3 regions of the Vibrio tarriae genome follow, and region 1 is predicted to be linked to each of the others. Evidence: riboswitches for the same ligand, from Rfam matches in the RefSeq annotation. Region 1 holds a riboswitch; each other region holds the start of a gene.
What was found. A riboswitch is a leader RNA that binds a small molecule or an ion and turns the genes downstream of it on or off. The one in region 1 is predicted to bind lysine.
Positions count from the first base shown of each region.

Region 1 (7,454 bases):
TCCGCATCCAGCACTTCATCAGCAAATTCTAAGAAGGCTTTAAATTTGATCTCTTTATTACACAAAATATCTGGGTTAGGAGTCCGTCCCGCTTTATATTCCGCGAGGAAGTATTCAAATACGTTATCCCAGTATTCTGCTGCGAAGTTAATGGTATGCAGTGGGATGCCGAGTTTGTCACACACCGCCTGAGCATCGGCGAGATCTTCTGCCGCAGTACAATACTCTTCGTTATCGTCTTCTTCCCAGTTTTTCATAAACAGGCCTTCCACTTGGTAACCCTGTTGCTTGAGAAGATAGGCTGAAACAGAGGAATCAACCCCTCCAGACATACCGACAATCACTTTCTTTTGGCTGTTTGCGCTGTGCTCTACAGACATCACTTATCTACCACTTGAGGAACTTGGACGGGGATTCTAACAGAAAGAATTTTTCGAGGACAGATCCGAGACGCTAATCACACTTCCCCGAACCTAAGCGCTATGTTGCTAACCTATTGAATCACTTGCGCTCCAAGCGCTAAGAGAAGAGCGCGAAATAAAATCCTCAGCGTGCAAACGTTTGCTTTTTTTTCCTTTATTGCTGCACTAAAAGGTGCGCGGTAGAATCGGCGCTCCTTTCATCCTTGAACCCAAGTAACCTTTATGAAATTTCCTGGCCAACGCAAATCTAAGCATTATTTTCCGGTTCACGCGCGTGATCCTCTGGTCATTCAAGCGCAAGAAAATAAGAAGATGTCGCGCACCCACATTATCGGTATTGATCAAACCCTAGTGGATATAGAGGCCAAAGTCGATTCAGATTTGATTGAACGTTATGGTTTAAGTAAAGGACACTCATTGGTCATTGATGATCAGGCTGCAGAAGCGTTATACAACGAATTAAAAGAGCAGCGTTTGATTACCAATGAATATGCAGGTGGAACTATAGGGAATACGCTGCATAATTACTCCGTGCTTGCGGATGATCGCTCCACGCTACTGGGTGTGATGAGCCAAGATATTAAAATTGGCAGTTACGGTTATCGCTATCTGTGTAACACTTCTAGCCGCATGGATCTCAACTATTTACAAGGTGTAGAGGGGGCGATTGGCCGCTGCTTTGCCTTGATTACCGAAGATGGTGAACGTACTTTCGCGATCAGCGAAGGTCAAATGAACCAATTACAACCAGACAGTATTCCTGAAAAAATATTTGCTAGTGCTTCTGCATTAGTGATCACGGCTTATTTAGTTCGTTGTAAAGAAGGCGATCCAATGCCGGAAGCAACAATGCGTGCCATTGAATATGCAAAAAAATATGATGTGCCTGTGGTATTAACCCTAGGTACTAAATTTGTTATTCAAGATGATCCGAAATTCTGGCAAGAATTTTTACGTGATCATGTCACTGTGGTGGCAATGAATGAAGATGAAGCATTAGCTTTAACAGGAGAAAGCGATCCGCTGGCAGCCTCAGATAAAGCGTTAGATTGGGTTGATTTAGTACTTTGTACCGCAGGCCCAGTGGGTTTATTTATGGCGGGTTACACCGAAGATTCCGCTAAACGTGAAACCACATTACCGTTATTACCGGGATCGGTCCCAGAATTTAACCGTTATGAATTTAGCCGTCCTGCGCGTAAAGAGAGTTGTATAAATCCTATTCGTGTTTATTCACATATTTCACCGTATATGGGCGGACCAGAGAAGATCAAAAATACCAATGGTGCGGGTGATGCAGCATTATCGGCCTTGTTACACGATATGGCAGCCAATAAATACCACAAAGAAAATGTACCTAACTCAAGTAAGCATCAACATGAGTTTTTAACCTATTCATCTTTTTCTCAAGTGTGTAAATATTCAAACCGCGCGAGTTATGAGGTGTTGGCCCAACATTCTCCACGTCTTTCACGTGGTCTTCCTGAGCGAGAAGATAGCCTTGAAGAGGCTTATTGGGAAAGATAATAAAAAAGGCTCCTTAGGGAGCCTTTTTTATTTTGGGATTTCTAGCAGAATTACAGAGCGAATTCTTCCAGAGATTTACCTTCATCCAGTGCTTTTTGGATCACTGAAGGAGTACGGCCTTGGCCTGTCCAAGTTTTTTCTTCACCGTTGGTGTCGATATACTTGTATTTTGCAGGGCGAGGTGCACGTTTGCCTTTTGCTTTAGTTTTAGTTTCGCCTGATAGCGCAGAAATAAGCGCTTCGAGGTCGATACCATCTTTAGCAATTTGTTCAGCAATTGCGGCTAATTTCGCTTCTTGCTCTGCACGAGCAGCAATTTCTTCTGCTTCTGCTTCTTTACGCTCTTGAACGACGGTAGTTAATTTATCTAACGCTTCTTCAAGTTGCTCAATAGTCAGTTCGCGTGCATAAGCACGTAGGCTACGAATATTTAATAAAGTCTTAGTGATTTCCGACATTACCATTTCCTGTTCACAATTTGGATAACGAGTTAATACTAAACCTAGCTTATTATACTGACAAGTTTTCGCTGCAAATATTAAGTCAAAATAGTAAGAAAGTAAAAATATAAAATGATATTTATTTAATGGATTTACTTTTTAGAATACTGCTGAAGCATATAAAAGCATCTGCAGGAAACTTATCATACAGATAAATAATATTAGTTCTATATATCAAGTATTGTGGTGTTTTTTATGAAATAAGTATCAATGAAATGATTGATTTGTGAGCGGCGGCACTTGTTTTTCGTACAGAAAGCTAGTTGCATTGATATTTTTGTTAAGTAAAATGTATCTCACCTAATGCGAAAAGCAGACTAAATGAGCTAAATGAATTGGCTGATTAGGATGAAGTTTTCGCCGTAGAGGAGCGGTTACGAAGAGTATCCACAATTCGGGTGATGCCAATGAATTATGGAAAAAGGCGTTGTCGCCGAAGTCAACTTGCCCATCAACGCAGTTGGCTGGGGTTACATTCAATAGGTGTAACACTGCCATAGTCTATATTGTTGTTAAACTATGGAGCGCTACTGTAGGGTTGGGTGAAGTGTTCGCTTCCCTTTCGCTTAGTTCAACATAAATTAAGCTGACATGATGTCGCTTGATTTGTCTGCAGTAGATCTCTAACCATTTTTTACTGGTTTTGGAAGATCATGAATTTAATCGATTTTGCTTCTTCGCCATTCTCTGTTTTACCACCTCTGGTGGCATTGAGCTTGGCTATTGTGACTCGCCGTGTACTCCTTTCTCTTGGCGTGGGGATATTTTTAGGTGCTTTACTGCTGGCTGATTATTCTATTGGTCAGTCGTTGCAATATATCGCAACACAAGTCGGTAGCGTGTTTGTCAAAGAGGGCGCGATCAATGCTTGGAATATGAGTATTGTCGGCTTTTTACTGTTACTGGGTATGATGACTGCGCTACTGACGTTGTCGGGCGGCACTCGCGCTTTTGCTCAGTGGGCACAAGTCCGGGTGAAAAGTAAACGTGGCTCTAAATTACTGGCGGCATTTTTAGGCGTATTCATTTTTGTTGACGACTATTTTAACAGCCTCGCTGTCGGTTCAATTTCTCGCCCAGTGACCGATCGTTTTTACGTTTCGCGTGCCAAACTGGCTTACATTCTGGATTCCACTGCTGCGCCTATGTGTGTGGTGATGCCCGCCTCAAGTTGGGGCGCGTATATCATGACCATCATCGGTGGCATTTTAGTTTCGCACGGTATTGAGGAGTATTCCGCATTAGGCGCTTATCTGCGTTTAGTGCCGATGAACTTCTATGCGATCTTTGCGTTGCTGATGGTATTTGCGGTGGTGTGGTTCCAAATGGATATCGGCCAGATGCGCAAGCATGAAATTGCCGCTTCTCAAGGGCGTGGTTTTGATGAAGATCCAAGTACAGACGCACAAGAGGCTCACGAGCTCAATGAAGAGCTTGATATTCGTGAAAGTGAACGCGGTACAGTACTCGATCTCGTGCTGCCGATTGTATTTTTAGTCGTTGCGACGATTGGCGCGATGATTTGGACTGGCACAACTGCATTAGCAGAAAGTGGAAAGTCATTTGATATTTTTGGGGCGTTTGAAAATACCAATGTCGGTACCTCATTGGTGTATGGCGGATTAGTCGGCCTAGCTATCGCATTTGTGACCGTTCTTCGCCAAAAATTGCCGGCGACTGAAATCGTAAAAACCTTGTGGATTGGCGCGAAATCCATGTTTGGTGCGATTCTGATCCTGATTTTTGCATGGACAATTGGTTCTGTGATTGGTGACATGAAGACGGGTGCTTACCTTTCATCGTTAGTGCAAGGGAATATTGATCCACATTGGCTTCCGGTCATTCTGTTCATCTTGTCAGGCGCGATGGCTTTCTCTACCGGCACATCATGGGGCACTTTTGGCATTATGCTGCCGATTGCAGGTGATATGGCGGGCGCTACCGATATCGCACTTATGCTGCCGATGCTCGGTGCGGTGCTTGCCGGTTCCGTATTTGGTGATCACTGCTCGCCAATTTCTGATACCACGATTCTCTCTTCGACGGGAGCACGTTGTCATCATATTGACCACGTTGCGACTCAACTGCCTTACGCGTTGGCGGTTGCGTTAGTGTCAGCGATTGGTTATGTGGTGCTGGGAATTTTTGCTTCACTCGGGCTGGCTTTAGCAGCCGCATCCGTGAGCTTTGTGGTGGTTTGCTTAATTTTTGCAGCTCTGTCAAAAGCCAAAGTGAGCAAACAAGTGTCTGCGTAATTCGCATCGCTATAGAGATAAGAGGCCAGTCGGCCTCTTTTTTTATCGCTACCCTAAATTGCAGCTTTGAGTGGTGGTATGGTTTCTTAAAGCCGTCATAAAAAAATAACCAGAAAAGTGTCAATTTGTGGTTGAAAAAAAAACTTAGCTTAGTTAGTGTGAAGGCAGTTCTCAAACAGACAGAAACCACTAAGTATGCGTAATTTCGTAATGAACATTCATCACCATCATCATCCCTAAGGTGTCTTTCGGGAGATGTACGCATACCCGGGGGACAGGAATCTCCCGGAGTTGAAATCAGAGCCATAAAAAGATTCTAACCCTCGGGAGACCAAACCTCCCGAGGGTTTTTCGTTTTAAGCTTTGGAAAAATTATTAAATTCAACAAATTGCAAAGGAAGAATGACATGCAAACACAACGACTAAGAATCGCGATACAGAAAAAAGGCCGCCTCAGCCAAGAGTGCCAAGAACTGCTGAAAAAATGCGGTGTGAAATTCAACATCATGGGCGAGCGCTTGGTAGTTCATTCACTGAATATGCCGATTGATCTGTTGTTGGTGCGTGACGATGATATTCCAGGGCTGATCATGGATGGGGTGGTGGATTTGGGTTTTGTTGGTGAAAACGTGCTTGAAGAAACACGTTTAGATCGCCTCGCACTCAACCAACGGAACGAATTTATCACTCTACGCCGTATGGATTTTGGTGGTTGCCGTTTGTCGATCGCGATTGAAAAAGATGCTGAGTATCGTGGACCTCAAGATCTGAATGGTAAGCGTATTGCCACCACTTACCCACAACTGCTCAAAGCTTACATGGATCGCCAAGGTGTGGATTTCAGCACCTGCATGTTAACGGGTTCGGTTGAAGTTGCACCGCGTGCAGGGTTAGCGGATGCGATTGCGGATCTGGTCTCCACTGGCGCGACTTTGGAAGCCAACGGTCTTAAAGAAGTGGAAGTGATTTTTGAATCCAAAGCGACGCTTATTCAGCGCCCAGGTGCTTTTGCTGCCGATAAAGCCGCACTGATCGATAAACTCCTCACGCGTATGCACGGCGTACAACAAGCCAAAGAATCGAAATACATCATGCTGCACGCTCCGGTTGAGAAGCTGGCGCAAATCAAAACCTTGTTGCCCGGAGCGGAAGACCCAACCGTACTGCCTTTGTCTGCCGACAAATCCAAAGTCGCGGTACACATGGTGAGTTCGGAAAATCTATTCTGGGAAACCATGGAACAACTGAAAGCCCTCGGAGCCAGCTCAATTCTGGTGTTACCGATTGAAAAAATGATGGAGTAAGGCGATGAGAACCGTTGTTTGGCAATCGTTGAGTGAAGCTCAGCAAGAATCGATTTTAGAACGTCCTGCGATTACCGAAGGAGCAAACATCACTGCCGCAGTTGCGCAGGTGATTGCGAAAGTGCGCAGTGAGGGTGATGCCGCACTGTTTGAATTAACTGAAAAATTTGATCGCGTAAAACCTGCTTCACTGCGTGTTTCTCGTGAAGAGATGGATGCCGCCGCCTCGCGTTTGTCGGAAACAATGAAACAGGCGTTGGAGCAGGCATACAACAACATCAGCAAATTCCACAAGGCGCAAAAAGCGCAGCCAATCAAAGTGGAAACCATGCCCGGAGTGGTGTGTGAGCAAGTGACTCGCCCGATCAATAAAGTGGGTCTGTATATTCCGGGTGGCAGCGCACCGCTACCATCAACCGTACTAATGCTCGGTGTGCCTGCGCAAATCGCCGGTTGCCGTAAAGTGGTGCTCTGCTCACCACCGCCGATTGCTGATGAAATTCTCTACGTCGCTAAGCTGTGTAACATTGATGAGGTGTACAACCTAGGCGGCGGTCAGGCAATCGCCGCAATGGCTTATGGCACGGAAACGGTGACTAAAGTCGACAAAATCTTTGGCCCCGGTAACGCCTATGTGACAGAAGCAAAACGCCAAGTGAGTAACGATTTCCGCGGCGCTGCGATTGATATGCCTGCAGGACCTTCAGAAGTATTGGTGATTGCTGATGAAACGGCGGATGCCGATTTTATTGCCGCTGATCTCCTCAGTCAGGCAGAGCACGGCCCAGATTCTCAGGTGGTGTTGGTGACGCCATCTCCGGTGTTAGCCGATCAGGTAACGGATGCAGTGCAAAAGCAGCTTAAAGTGCTTTTGCGCGCCAGTATTGCTGAAAAAGCCTTGGCTTCCAGTCTGATCATTATTGCTGAATCACTCACCCAAGCAGTGTCAATTTCTAACTACTACGGACCTGAGCACTTGATTGTGCAGACGCGCAACCCGCGTGAGTTAGTTCCACTGCTCGATAACGCAGGCTCCATTTTCCTTGGCGATTGGTCGCCAGAATCGGTAGGTGATTACGCTTCAGGTACTAACCATGTGCTACCCACTTACGGATACACCCGCACCTATTCCAGCTTAGGTTTGGCCGATTTCAGCAAACGCATGACAGTGCAAGAGCTGACCGCTGATGGTTTGCAATTGCTCGCGCCCACCGTAGTCACGATGGCGGAAGCGGAAGGCTTAGACGCGCACAAACGTGCGGTTACGATTCGAGTAGAAAAATTACAGAAGGCTCAATAAATTATGGAAAAACTGGCTCGTCAACAAATTCAGGCGTTAACCCCATACCTTTCTGCGCGTCGTATTGGTGGTAGTGGTGATGTTTGGCTCAATGCTAACGAATCGCCTTTTAATAACGAATACAAAACCGATTTTGCGCGCCTTAA
Region 1 covers NZ_CP022353.1:1,632,467-1,639,920, reverse strand. Annotated here, with positions in the region: gene mnmA (tRNA 2-thiouridine(34) synthase MnmA) at 1-380, opposite strand, end outside; gene CEQ48_RS13115 (inosine/guanosine kinase) at 645-1,949, shown strand; gene CEQ48_RS13110 (H-NS family histone-like protein) at 2,000-2,407, opposite strand; lysine riboswitch at 2,805-2,987, shown strand; gene CEQ48_RS13105 (Na+/H+ antiporter NhaC family protein) at 3,103-4,704, shown strand; His leader region at 4,923-5,056, shown strand; gene hisG (ATP phosphoribosyltransferase) at 5,112-6,008, shown strand; gene hisD (histidinol dehydrogenase) at 6,013-7,308, shown strand; gene hisC (histidinol-phosphate transaminase) at 7,312-7,454, shown strand, end outside.

Region 2 (7,454 bases), 830 kb from region 1:
AATTTCCAAATTGTATTCATTGAGTAAATGGCTGCGCACTTTGGCTTCATCAATGCCTTCTGGTACATAAATCGCATTCAACTGCGGTAACCGATAGGGCTCTGCCACCACAAATTGAAAGCCGAGTTGCTCTAACCCTTGTTTGAGCTTCTCATGCATCACACGATGGCGCTGCCACGCGTGCTCTAAACCTTCTTGTTGCAAAAGCAGTAACGCTTCGTGCAGCGCGTACAAACTATTAACCGGAGCGGTATGGTGATAACTACGCTTACCTGCGCCACTCCAATAACCTAATACCAAGCTTTGATCCAAGAACCAGCTTTGAATCGGTGTTTTTCGTGATTGAATCTTCTCAATTGCACGAGGTGAAAACGTCAACGGAGCCAATCCCGGCACACAAGAGAGGCATTTTTGGCTGCCAGAATACACCGCATCCAGGTGCCACTCATCCACCAGCAGGGGAACGCCGCCAAGCGACGTCACCGCATCGACAATCGTCAACAAACCATGCTGCTTCGCTAGAGCACCTAACGCTTGCGCGTCACTTAAGGCTCCGGTTGATGTTTCTGCTTGTACAAAAGCCAGTATTTTCGCATCCGGATGCTCATCTATCGCGGCTTGCACTTTTTCAACGCTGACTGGGCAACCCCATTCATCATCAACCACCACAACTTCGGCCCCACAACGCACAGCGTTATCGCGCATCCGCTCACCAAACACCCCATTGCGGCAAACAATCACTTTATCGCCCGGCTCGACGAGGTTAACAAAACAAGCTTCCATACCCGCACTACCCGGCGCAGAAACGGCAATCGTGAATTCGTTTTCAGTTTGGAAGGCATATTTCAAGAGCTGTTTCAGCTCATCCATCATACCGATAAACAGTGGATCAAGATGACCAAGCGTTGGGCGGCTCAGCGCTTGCAGAACTTGAGGGGAAATAGCCGAAGGCCCAGGGCCCATCAAGATCCGATGAGGGGGAATAAAACTGCGAATTGTCATAACGACTCCTTGTTGTGGCGACCAGAACCACTAGCCTAATGCAATTCAGTAGCAGCAACAATTCGACCTATGTCCAGAGTGTTAATCCTTGTCACACTAATGTCATTTTTATTTGCACTTTTAGAACATTTTGTCGTTGACAAGATTTCGCCAACACCGTTCAATGTGTGAGCTATCTAGCAGAAGAGGAGCACTGCCCAGGCAGATGTTTTGTGGAGCCTCAACTCCAATACAGAACATTCAGGGGGAGTAGTGCCGAGGTGAATCAAAGTTGTGGCTTTGGTTTATCGGTTGAACGGGCTGAATCCCTTCAACTGTCATCAGCTCGAATCTGATGAAGAGCTTCTGAGGGAAATCTTTCTATAGTCACTCCTCTATTTTGCTCTATAAAAAACACTCTCTTCACAACATTGGACGTTGGGTTACCAACAACTCGTTTTTCAGGAAGTCTGGGAGAATTGCCGTGAGCACATTTAACGTCGCCAAATTTGGTGGTACTAGTGTCGCCAACTTTGAAGCCATGAGCCGTTGTTCGGCCATTATCGAAAACAATCCACAAACACGCTTAGTGGTCAGCAGCGCCTGCTCTGGGGTGACCAATTTATTGGTCGAACTCGCCAATGGCGTGGCCTCAGCTGAACGCCGCCAAGCCATTTTGCAACAGTTGGCCGATATCCATTATGTGATTATCGACCAGCTCGCCGATCCGACACGCGTCGAAAAAGAAGTCAAAGCCGTGCTAGATTCTGTGGCCAGTGCTGCAGAAGCGGCGTCATTTCAATCCAGTAAAAAACTGACCGACCATCTCGTCGCCTGTGGTGAGCTCATCTCCACCTACATCCTGGCTCAACTAATGCGTGAGCGTGGTGTCGACGCGGTACGTTTTGATATCCGCGAAGTGCTACGCACTGACGATCATTACGGTCGCGCCGAACCTCAATTGAAAGAAATCGCTCAATTAGCCAAAGAGAAACTGGTACCACTGTGTGAGCAATATGTCGTTGTGACTCAAGGCTTCATCGGCTCTGATGCGCAAGGTAATACCACCACTTTAGGCCGCGGCGGCAGTGATTATTCAGCCGCTTTGATTGCCGAAGCCGTGCAAGCTTGTGGCTTGGAAATTTGGACTGACGTACCGGGGATCTACAGTACCGATCCACGTATCGCGCCAAAAGCAGCGCCGATTCCTGAGATAAGCTTTAGCGAAGCCTCAGAAATGGCCAATTTTGGTGCCAAGATTTTGCATCCATCCACCTTGCTTCCAGCGGTACGCCATGGCATTCCCGTGTTTGTTGGCTCATCAAAAGAACCGGAAAAAGGCGGCACTTGGATCCGTAAACAAGTCGAAAGCGCGCCACTGTATCGCGCACTTGCACTACGCTGTAATCAAACCATGGTGACACTGCGTAGCGCGCAGATGTTCCATGCTTACGGTTTCCTCGCCAAAGTGTTTGAAATTCTCGCCAAGCATAAAATTTCGGTCGATCTCATCACCACATCAGAAATCAGCGTGTCACTGACACTGGATAAAACCGATACTTCAGGCGGTGCACCAGAATTGCCTGAAGCGGTGCGCGCGGAGTTAGAAGAGCTGTGCACGGTCGAAGTTGAATACAACCTGTGTTTGATTGCTCTGATCGGCAACAAGATGAAAGAGAGCCGCGGCTATGCCAAACAAGTATTCAGCGTATTGGAAGATTACAACCTCCGCATGATTTGCTATGGCGCCAGCGCGCATAACCTCTGTTTCTTGCTGCATGAATCTGTCTCTAAGCAAGCGGTGCAGAAGCTGCATAAAGAGCTGTTTGAGCAAGAGTAAAATCAAACTCGCGAGATAAAAACCAGAGGCCACATGATGTGGCCTCTTTTATTGTGGCTGGTGGTCTTACTGATTAAGCATCAAGGTTAGGCGCTAGCCACTTTTCAGCTTCTTCCAAACTCCAACCTTTACGCTCAGCGTAGCTGTGCAGTTGATCTTGTTGGATCTGCGCAACCGCAAAATAGCGAGAATCTGGATGCGAGAAATACCAACCGGATACCGAAGCGCCCGGCCACATCGCATAGCTAGTGGTCAGTGACATACCGATAGTCTCTTCGACATTCAGCATCTGCCACAAAGTCGCTTTCTCGGTATGCTCAGGGCACGCGGGATACCCCGGCGCTGGTCGAATGCCCTGATAACGCTCACGGATCAGTTCATCATTGGAGAGATTTTCATCGCTCGCATAACCCCAAATCTCTTTACGCACTTTTTCATGCAGATATTCCGCAAAGGCTTCCGCCAAACGATCGGCTACCGCTTGGATCATGATCGCATTGTAATCATCACCCTGAGCTTTAAAAGCATCGGCCAACGCTCGCTCACCAATGCCACCAGTTACTGCAAACGCGCCAATCCAATCGCGCTTACCGCTCTCTTTCGGGGCGACGTAATCCGACAAACAGTAGTTGGCCCCTTTCGGTTTCTCAGTCTGCTGACGCAAGTTGTACAGCACATGCGCTACTTGCGTACGTGACTCATCACGGTAAACCTCAATGTCATCGCCCACGCTCGCAGCAGGGAACAGCGCACACATACCACTGGCTTTCAGTAGCCCCTCTCGTTCTACTTTATCAAGCAAAGCATTGGCATCATGGAACAGACGTTGAGCTTCTTCACCGACTTCTTCATGCTCGAATATCGCTGGGTATTTGCCCATCAACGACCAAGTCATAAAGAAAGGCGTCCAGTCGATGTAAGGACGTAGTGTGGCTAACGCAATGTTTTCAAACACATGCACACCCGGTTTCGCAGGAGCGGGCGGCGTGTAATTTGCCCAATCCAGCGCCGCTTTATTAGCACGTGCCTGCTCTAACGTGACTGGGCGCGATTTGGGCGTTTTACGAGCATGCTGATCACGCGTGCGCTCATAATCGAGATCCAAACGTTCGATAAATCCGGGGCGCAGTTCATCAGACAATAATGATGTGCACACCCCTACCGCGCGCGACGCGTTATTCACGTACACCACAGGCGCATGATAATTCTGTTCGATCTTCACCGCAGTATGCGCTTTTGAGGTCGTTGCTCCACCAATCAAGAGTGGCAGCTCAAAGCCTTGTCGCTCCATCTCTTTCGCCACGTGTACCATCTCATCCAAAGACGGCGTGATAAGACCAGAGAGACCGATGATATCGACATTTTGCTCGCGTGCGACTTTGAGGATCTGCTCACAAGGCACCATCACGCCAAGATCAATAATTTCATAATTATTGCACTGCAGTACCACACCAACGATGTTCTTGCCGATGTCGTGCACATCGCCTTTTACGGTCGCCAGCAAAATCTTACCGTTTGAAGTACTACCGCTTTTTAGCGCGTTAATGAAAGGCTCAAGGTACGCCACCGCTTGTTTCATCACACGTGCCGATTTCACCACTTGCGGTAAGAACATTTTTCCTTCACCAAACAAGTCACCGACCACGTTCATGCCATCCATCAACGGCCCTTCAATCACATCCAACGGCTTACTGGCTTGCTGACGCGCCTCTTCAGTATCTTGGACGATAAATTCGGTGATACCTTTGACTAAAGCGTGCTCCAGACGTTTAGCAACAGGCCATGTGCGCCACTCTAATGCAGAGGCATCCTCTTCTTTACCGACACTGTTTTCGCGATACGCTTCCGCAATTTCAAGCAGTCTTTCCGTGCCATCGTTACGTCGATTGAGGATCACATCTTCCACTGCCTCACGCAGTTTCAGCGGAACGTTATCGTAGATTTCAAGCTGCCCTGCGTTGACAATCCCCATGTCCATACCATGTTTAAAGCAGTGATAAAGGAATACAGCATGGATCGCTTCACGCACATAGTTGTTGCCGCGGAAAGAGAAAGAAACGTTCGACACACCGCCGGAAATCATCGCATGCGGCAGCTCACGCTTAATGTCAGCCACCGCATTAATGAAGTCCAGAGCGTAGTTATTGTGCTCATCAATTCCGGTCGCAACGGCAAAGATGTTCGGGTCGAAAATAATATCTTCTGGTGGGAAGCCCACTTCATCGACCAAAATATGGTAAGCCCGACGACAGATCTCCAATTTGCGCTCGCGAGTATCCGCTTGGCCCACCTCATCAAACGCCATCACAATCACGGCGGCACCATAACGGCGCACCAATTTGGCTTGAGCAATAAACTTCTCTTTGCCTTCTTTAAGAGAAATCGAGTTGACGATACCTTTACCCTGAATACATTTCAGCCCCGCTTCAATCACCTCCCATTTTGAGGAGTCCACCATCACCGGAACTTTGGAGATTTCTGGTTCAGAGGCGCATAGATTCAAAAAGCGCACCATACACGCCTCCGCGTCCAACATGCCTTCATCCATGTTGATGTCGATGATCTGCGCGCCATTTTCTACCTGCTCGCGCGCGACATCCAACGCCTCATCGTATTGCTCTTCTTTAATTAAACGCTTAAAACGCGCTGAACCGGTGACGTTAGTCCGTTCGCCCACGTTAACAAACAGTGTTTCAGGGCCAATATTCAGCGGCTCTAACCCTGAGAGGCGACATTCCACTTTCAGCTCGGGTAAAGCCCTTGGTTTCACACCATCGACGGCCTTGGCAATCGCCGCGATATGCTCAGGTGTCGTACCACAGCAGCCTCCGACCAAGTTCAAAAAGCCCGCTTGCGCCCATTCGGCAATATGTTCTGCCATCTCTTCGGCAGAGAGATCGTATTCACCAAACGCATTCGGTAACCCCGCATTAGGGTGCGCGGAAACATAGCATTCCGAAATGCGGGAAAGCTCTTCCACGTACTGGCGCAGCTCATCAGGGCCTAACGCACAGTTCAAGCCAAACGAAATCGGTCGTACATGACGCAAGGCGTTATAGAAAGCTTCTGTCGTCTGTCCAGACAACGTACGCCCCGAAGCATCGGTAATCGTGCCGGAAATCATCACAGGTAAACTGATGCCGAGCTCTTCAAATACGCTATCGACCGCAAACGCACAGGCTTTGGCGTTAAGCGTATCGAAAATGGTTTCAATAAGAATTAGATCGCTGCCGCCCTCGATCAACGCACGTGTCGATTCAGAATAGGCTTCAACAAGCCCATCAAAAGTGACATTACGAAACCCTGGATCGTTCACATCAGGTGAAATAGAACAAGTACGGTTGGTTGGACCAAGCACACCAGCCACATAGCGTGGTCGGCTTGGATCTTTAGCCGTCCACTCATCCGCGACTTCACGTGCAAGCTTAGCCGCGGCAAAGTTAATTTCGGCGCTGAGCGATTGCATGTCATAGTCAGCCATGGCAATCGTGGTCGAGTTAAAGGTGTTGGTCTCAAGAATATCCGCCCCCGCTTCAAGGTAAGCGGAGTGAATCTCTTTAATTATTTGCGGCTGAGTAAGCACTAAGAGGTCGTTATTTCCTTTCAGATCACAGTGCCAATCGACAAATCGTGCACCGCGATAGTCTTCCTCTTGTAACTTATAACTCTGAATCATGGTACCCATACCACCATCAATCAGTAGGATACGTTGTTTCAATTGCTGTTCGAGTTGTTGTCTTACTTCTTTTCCCACAATACCGCCTCATTCCTTATGCGTTTGCCACATCCTATCACACAAAATTCAGAAATCTAGACGTCTAAAACAACCATTCTTTCGTTACTCACCTTGACGATGTGAGCTGAACCCTATGTGATGAAAAAGTATTTGCTATTTACTCAACAGAGAAAGACAATTTCGTTCACAAATTGTTACACACACTGAGAAGAGAATGTCCGTCTACTACACTTTGTGCTTCCTCTCTGCGGCAGCCATGTTGATTGCATTTATTAATAGCAAGATCAGCCGAATGCAGACTACCATCGCAATCACCGCAGGTTCGATGATGTTATCGTTACTGATCTTGATCGCGGGTCAAAACGACTGGTTTCATCTCAATCAAATCGCCACCGAAACCGTCACCAGTATTAACTTTGAAAATTTTCTGCTCAAAGGGATTTTAGGGTTTCTTCTTTTCGCTGGAGGTCTTGGCATTAAGCTGCCAAATCTAAAAGATCAGAAATGGGAAATTACGGTATTGGCTCTTGGCGCAACGCTGTTTTCGACTTTCTTTATTGGATTTACTCTCTATGGTTTCTGCCAATTAATCGGTATCCAGTTTGATTTGGTTTACTGCTTGTTATTTGGCGCACTCATTTCCCCCACCGACCCAATTGCTGTCCTCGCGATTGTCAAAAAGCTCAAAGCACCGAAACGTATTTCTACCCAAATTGAAGGCGAATCGCTGTTTAACGATGGTTTTGGCTTGGTTATCTTCGTGACCATCTTTACCATCGCTTTCGGGCATGAAACACCAACGGTTGGCAGCGTTACCCTCCTCTTCATCCAAGAAGCGATCGGTGGCATTGTTTACGGTTTCTTATTAGGTCTCCTGTTCCACTACCTGATTTCAGC
Region 2 covers NZ_CP022353.1:2,462,582-2,470,035, forward strand. Annotated here, with positions in the region: gene CEQ48_RS16990 (pyridoxal-phosphate-dependent aminotransferase family protein) at 1-1,002, opposite strand, end outside; lysine riboswitch at 1,178-1,355, shown strand; gene lysC (lysine-sensitive aspartokinase 3) at 1,466-2,821, shown strand; gene metH (methionine synthase) at 2,895-6,575, opposite strand; gene CEQ48_RS17005 (cation:proton antiporter) at 6,772-7,454, shown strand, end outside.
Region 2: another riboswitch for lysine. It lies ahead of lysC (lysine-sensitive aspartokinase 3); the one in region 1 lies ahead of CEQ48_RS13105 (Na+/H+ antiporter NhaC family protein).

Region 3 (7,454 bases), on a different replicon from region 1:
CGAAAGAAATTGCTGCTACCCACCATGAGAAATGGGATGGCAGTGGTTATCCGAACCGCTTACAAGGCGATGATATTCCCATTTCAGGCCGTATTACTGCTTTAGCCGATGTCTTTGATGCTCTAGGGGCAAAACGTTCCTATAAAGATCCGTGGTCAGATGAACAGATCCGAGAAGAGTTAATTGCGCAAAAAGGGCGTCACTTTGAGCCAAAACTGGTTGAACTGTTACTCAAACATTGGGATGAGTTTATTGCCATCCGTGCTTCGCTGCCGGATTAGGGTGGCTAATGGCGTCGGCGCGAAGTATGGCTAGGTCACGGAATCGGGTATTTGAGGCATCGATAGCGCTTTGGGTAATGTGATCACGTAATGCACACCGTGCCCCGGTTCGGAGGCAAAAGCCAGTTGGCCATGCAGCTTTTGCTTAACCAAATTAAACACTAGATTTAATCCCAATCCTGATCCACCTTGACCTCGTTTAGTGGTAAAAAATGGTTCAAAGATTTTCTGATGCAGCTCTTTTGCCACACCGCATCCATTGTCTCGATACTCAATAATGATCTGCTGCTCTTTTTGATAGAAGTGAATATCAATCGCTGGTTGAGAGGTCTCTGCGAAAGCGTGATTCACACTGTTCATTACCAAATTAGTCATTATCTGCGTTAGTACGCCAGGTAAGCTGTTCATCATCACGGCATCATCCCCATGCAGTTGCGGCGTCACCGGAATTTTTCGTGTTTCACTGTGTAAGCTGGCCATCAGTGCGTCGAGGACTTGTTTTACGTCAAATTGGCTACGGCTTTCCGAAACTTGATCGACGGCCGTCTGTTTAAAATCTCGAATCAGTCGCGCGGCTCGGTTGAGGTTAGTTTCTAACATGAGGGTGCTCTGAGTCATCCTCGCCATCAATTCTGCAAACTGTTGGCTGGTGAGTGTTTGTTGGTTGAAAGCGTTCAGCAAGCTTTCTCGTGTTTCTTGAATCACAGAAGTGGCCGTCACCGCAATACCTAATGGCGTATTCACTTCATGTGCGACGCCTGCCACTAAGCCACCGAGAGCGGCGAGCTTCTCAGATTCAATCAGTTGGGTTTGGGTTTCTTGTAAACGGGTTAGACTGAGCGCTAAGTCTTGCGTTCGAGTCGCGACTTGTTGCTCCAGATCTTGGTTCATGATTTCTAAACTCAATTGAGCCAGTTTGAGTGATGTAATGTTGATTGCGGTACCACGAAATCCGAGAAATTGCTCATCGGTATACCGAGCAATGCCTTGGAACAGTAAATAAGCTTGAGAGCCATCGCTGAGTGGGAGTTCCACTTCACAATTGGAGAAATCTTGCTGTTTGAGTAAGCAGTTCATGAGCGCGGCTGAGGATTGGATCGGCGCAATACGCACCATCAGTGGTTTGGATTCTTCATCAATCGCTAACGCAGTAGACATGGCTTCTGAGCTATAAATCAGCTCGCCATGGCTGTTGGTTTCCCATAACCAATCGGAGGCGGCTTGTGCAAAATCTTCCAATCGCTCTTGTTCCGATTTGATGGTGCGGTAAAGGGTTGTCACGTTGTTCGCAATTCGATTGGTTTCATCCCCCAGCCATTGTAACTCGTCATTTTTCTCCATAATCCAAGGGTTATAAGGCAGTTGCAGTGGCTTTTTAGGGTGGCGGGGATTGTAGCGGCGTAGAAATTGCGCGATCGCAAAAATCCGCTGATTCACACTGGCGTGGAAAATCAGCAAGATTAAATAACACACAATGGCGGTTTTCAGTGCATTGACGGCTAAGGTGAGCAGAAACTGGCGAATCAAATAGTTGTAGATACCTTGAGCATCAGATTCAACATATAAAGTGCCGATCTTTTCAGTTATCTGAGTATCAGGGTTGGTGTATTCCAGTGGAATCTCACTATTCAATGCCATGCTTTTTACGGGTTCTCCGGCTGAAAAATGGTAGTCACCAGAGGTGATCTTCATATAATCGACATTCGGTAAGTTGACTAAGCCTTCCAGCCTTTGGGTGAGCACCACTAAGTCATAGTTCCACAATGAGCTGGCGAGAAGCTCTGCATGAATGGTTTGAATTTCATCATGCCTAGCTTGGACGTTGTTGAACTCTCGGTTGTAGTCGATGAAGGTTTGGGTAATCGTCATTGCTAAAGTCACTGCACCACTGAGGATCACCATGATAAGAATGATGCGTCGGCCAATACGGCTGAACATCGGGTTGCTGTCTATTTCTTCTGCGTCACGTTTTTTCATTATTAACTATTGTGTTAGAAGCGATTCATTTCATTATAGATGGAGTACTTACCTTCTTCCTACAAGCAGCGCCAAGCGGTTTAGGTATAGAAGAATGAAGATCAACTAAACTTGCTAGAAATCAGGAGGAAGCCTTATGCGTTGGTGGATAGTTTTAGTGTGGCTGTTGAGTGGTCAAACATGGTCGGCCAATGTTTTGGTGATTCAAAGTTATCACTCAGGTTATGCTTGGGATGCGGCCTACACAAAAGGATTGAAAGAGGGGATTAACGCCCAACATCAATTACACTTTTTTGAAATGGATACGAAACGGATTCCCGCTCGAGAATACAGCGCGGCTGCCGATCGTGCATTTCAAGCTTATCAGCGATTGAAACCTGACTTGGTGGTCTTGGGTGATGACAACGCGCTCTATTATCTGCTGCCCAAACTGTATAACGAGCCCATCTCGATTGTTTTTCTAGGGATTAACTCAAATCCTAGAGAGTTGCTGGATGAATATTCGGGGATTGCGCAAGTAACGGGCATTTTAGAGCAACCCTTATTTGTCAAAAATATGGCTGAAATCGGCCGTTTGTTACCGAAAGATAAACGGCGTGTTTTGGTGTTGTTTGACTCAGGTAATACCTCAAAAATTGCCTTGGATTATATGCAAGATCAATACAAGCTGATTAAGGAGAACTTGGGGATAGAGGCGGACATCCGCTCTATTAAGAGTGAGCAAGAGTGGAGGCATGCTGTTGAGTATGCCAATCAAGAAAGCTTTGGAGCTATTGTGGTTGGTTTGTATCAAACTCTTGTCAATACTGATGGGCTACATGTTCCACCAGAAAACATTTTGAGTTGGACGAATCAACATTCTCAACTGCCGTTGTTTGGCTTTTGGGATTTCTCCATCGGCAAAGGTAAAGCAGCGGGTGGGGTGGTGTTATTTGGATTAGAACAAGGAAAAATGGCCGCGGAACTGGCGACGCGTATTTTGGATAAACAAGAACCCGCCAAATACATTCCGATCCAGATCAACCGTCAAGGGCGAGGCCTTTATCAGCCAGATGAGTTTGCACGCTGGGGTTTAACGCCGCCGAAAGATTGGACACCTATCGATGAATAAGCGCTGTACTTAGCCTATGAATCCAAGGTGAGTTATAGAAAACAACACCGCCCATAAAGGGCGGTGTGAAAGAGAATTTAAGCTTCAACTGGCTCTTGCTGCCAACGTTTTTGGCGTAGATTAAAGGCGCAAAACAGTACAAACCATACGCTGCTGGCTGCCAAACCTGCCCAAACAGAGTGCAATAAGCCCATTGCCAAATAACCTAGTAATGCCCCCATTGCTGCGCTGATGGCGTAAGGAAGTTGAGTCACCACATGGTCAATATGATGACTACCCGCGCCAGTGGCGGACAAGATACTGGTGCTGGAAATTGGTGAGGCGTGATCGCCAAACACAGCGCCTGCTAATACGGCAGAGAGGGTTGGTAGCATCAGGCTGATGTCTGATGCAGCAGCAATATCACCCGCGAGTGGCAGCATAATGCCGAAGGTGCCCCAACTGGTGCCAGTAGCGAATGCCATTAAACAAGACAGAACAAACACCAACGCGGGTAGCAGTTCAACTGGCAAATTGCCTTGAGTCAGGGACGCGAGATAAATGCCGGTTTGCAGATCACGCACCACACCACCTATCGTCCAAGCAAATAGCAGAATGATGATCGCTGGCATCATCGCCATAACACCTTTTGGTGCGGTGGAGATCCATGTTTGCACCGAAAGTTTTAAGCGCAGTGACAGGACAATCGAGACGGCCAAGCTACACAACGCCGCATAAACCAGTGATTGCGCCACATTGGTATTTTCGAGTGCGCCAATCAAAGAGAAAGCCTCACCGTTAGCGGCTAAGACGGCGTTACCGGTTTGGATCATGAAAATCAAGGTGGTGATGGTCAGTGCTGCGATGGGCAACACCATATCGATCATGGTGCCGCGAGCGGTTTCTCCGCCTTCCATATCTAAGCCCGCAGGGCGGCCTTTGCTTTCGTCCCACAATTTACCTTCACGAGCCCACGCTTCGTGTTGGCGCATGGGGCCAATATCCATCGGCAGGAAAATCACCGCGAGCACCATAAGCAGGGTAAACACTGCGTACAGGTTCATCGGGATCATCTGTACAAATGCTGAAATCGCACTGATTTCCGTCATTTCGTGTGCTGCTAAAATGCCGCCAATGAGAGCGATAATGTAAGCGCCCCAAGAGGAAATCGGCGTAATCACACACACGGGGGCTGCTGTAGAGTCGAGCAAATAGGCGAGTTTCGCGCGCGAGATTTGGAAGCGATCCGTCACCGGGCGGCAAATTGCGCCTACAGACAGGCTATGGAAAAAGTCATCGATGAAAAAGGCAAATACCATTAACCCTGTCAGAGCTTTTGCACTGCGGCGATCTTTACATTTGCGCTCTGCCCACACCGCGAAAGCACGCGTTGCGCCTGAGGCGGTCATTAAGCTTATCAAACCACCCAGCAGCAGCATAAACAGCAGCATATTGATGTTATCGCTGTTGGCTGCACCTTCCGCCCAGAATAAGCCGCTGATCTTTCCAAACAAGTACTGTAGTGTGCTTAGAGGTGAAAAATGGTTAAGCATGACAGCGCCAGCGGCAATGCCAGCGCCTAAAGAGAGTAATACTCGGCGTGTGGTAATCGCGAGCAGCACTGCGAGTAGCGGTGGGATGACCGAGTAAATCGAGTCAGAATAAGGGGCTAAATTCATGGATCTCACATCACCTTTTCAGGTGGAGATCTACCAGCAGGATAAAAAACACATTTCAGCGAAATAACACTTCTTATCCTTCAAGGTAGCGCTCCATAGACAACACACTATGGCAGTCCGGCATTTGTTCAATGCTGGCCCAGCGAACGTTGATGACGCAACGATCACTTCGGCGCTGTACCCTTTAACCAGTCATCATCGGGGTCAACCTACGACTGGCGACTCATGAACAGCGCGCCTCTACTTAAAGGAACTTGTGCCAGTTGGAGAGCTTTGCTCAAAAACTGTGACACGCAACGTATATTACTGCCTTTTCAGGTGACGACAAGATTTAATTTCCCCATTTCTGCAGTGAAATTGATCTCGTCCGGTATATTCGCTAAAGGGTCAGAATTTTCTCTCATCAGATCGCAATAGGCATCTCATCTGAAGGTGGTTGTTTGGTGTAAACGCGTTTGAGCCCCCACAACGCCAGTACCGACATCAGAAGCATGATAATGCCGAGTGGTAGTTGATCGGATGCTGGGAACATGGCGGCGAACAGCGTAGCCAGACCTGCCCCTAAGTTTTGCATTCCACCTAAAATCGCACCGCCAGTCCCTGCGTGATAAGGGAAAGGAGAGAGTGCACCAGTGGTGGCGGCCGGGAATAAAATGCCAGCCCCTAAGAAGTAAATCGTTGCGCCGCCAATTAAGGACCATGCGGTTGTCAGGCCAAGCAAACCGGGCAACATAATCACCAGAGAACCGGTGAGGATGGCGAGCAAACCGATGCGCATGGCGGTTTTTTCACGCCAGTGGCGAGCAATCACGTTAGAGAGCCAAGCGCCCGCCAAATAACCGGGTATGGGTAACACAAACAATAAGCTTACGGTAGTCGCAGGTAGGCCCAATACACCGCCTAATAATACTCCTGCTGCCGCTTCAAACACGGCTAAGCCTGCAAAGGTTGCGACAAGACAGATTAAGTAACCTTGGAAGCGGCGATCTGACAGCACATAATGATAACTGCGCAGTACGGGCTCTTTTTTACGCGCAGCCGCAGGTAGCGTTTCCACCATGCTGGTCATCATGGTAATCACCACGGCAATCGCAAATAGAGACAAGAACAAATAGCTTGAACGCCAGCCAAAACTTTCGGTTAAGTAGCCCCCTAAGACCGGCGCAACCAGAGGTGAGAAAATCAGGCACATACTGATTAAGCTGTTGACTTTATGCAGCTCAGCCCCGTCGAAACAGTCGCGAGAGAGCGTACGAGACATCGCGCCACCACAGCCAATCCCAAGACCTTGTACAAAGCTACCGACCAAAAACCATGAATACTGATGGGCGAACAGCGCAATCAAAGAACCGATAATGTAGATTGCCAATCCAGCAATAATGATCGGTTTGCGACCAATACGATCAGAAAGGGTGCCGTAGACAAATTGCGACAAACCGTATGGGATCAGGTAGCACGCCATCACGGCTTGCAGCGCCGCCGGCGAAACCAAAAACTCTTGCGCCATGTAACCAATAGAAGGCACATACATAGTTTGTGTCGCTTGGCCGACAGCGGCCAGAATAGCGATAAAGAAGGTCAGTTTTGCAACAGAAAGCGAGGCAGACATCGTTATCTCCAGATAAAAACAATATCTTATTAAAATCATCTAATGAAAAAACTTGAGAGAGCTTAGCTCTCGGCGCGAGATGTTATTGCTGTAAGCCTTATCTAGCAAACGATTATTGCTGTTTTGTTCACGATAAATATCTATGATTTGGATTATTTTTTCTAATGATTATTTTGGTTTTATTGTACCTTGAACCCAAACTCAAGTCAGACTATGATAAATGAGAATTAATATCATAAAGATGTTGTAAACATGATGTCACTTGCTGTACCGCTGCTTTTCATGAGCTTGCTTGGATTTAAATTAAAACTCCCTTATGGGTTATTGATTGGATTAATCATACTGACGCTATTGCTAGGCTGGCTTGGTAACATCAGCTTATTACCAGTGTTGGTGGTGCTGTTCTTTATGTCTCCGCTCTTGCTGGCGACAAAGCGAGCGCAATGGCAGAGCATGTTGTTCTGTGTTGGTTGCTTGTTGCCCCAACTGTTGCAATTTGTGATGTTAAATCAGCGATGAGTGGCCGTGTGTTGCAATGTTCACTCTCATCTAAGCTGGTGTTTATTTTACTGAAGAATTAAGGATAGAGTTTTTGCTCTACCCTTAAGAGTCCGCAGGATTCTAGAGTGGAAATTGTGCCATTTCGGTAGCCAAAATCTGTTCTGCAATATAGTGATGGGTTGCCGTCGTTGGATGAGTGACCTCCCAGAATACAAAGCGATCTGAGCCTTGCTTAGCACACTCTGCAGAAAGCGAGTGAGAAAGCAGGTAATCGGCGGCAGAGCTTCGTCGAATATCTAAGCAAGGCGTACTCGCGT
Region 3 covers NZ_CP022352.1:790,953-798,406, forward strand. Annotated here, with positions in the region: gene CEQ48_RS04070 (DUF3369 domain-containing protein) at 1-281, shown strand, start outside; gene CEQ48_RS04075 (ATP-binding protein) at 312-2,258, opposite strand; gene CEQ48_RS04080 (ABC transporter substrate-binding protein) at 2,395-3,369, shown strand; gene CEQ48_RS04085 (Na+/H+ antiporter NhaC family protein) at 3,447-5,027, opposite strand; lysine riboswitch at 5,106-5,278, opposite strand; gene emrD (multidrug efflux MFS transporter EmrD) at 5,431-6,636, opposite strand; gene CEQ48_RS04095 (hypothetical protein) at 6,889-7,155, shown strand; gene CEQ48_RS04100 (SGNH/GDSL hydrolase family protein) at 7,258-7,454, opposite strand, start outside.
Region 3: another riboswitch for lysine. It lies ahead of CEQ48_RS04085 (Na+/H+ antiporter NhaC family protein); the one in region 1 lies ahead of CEQ48_RS13105 (Na+/H+ antiporter NhaC family protein).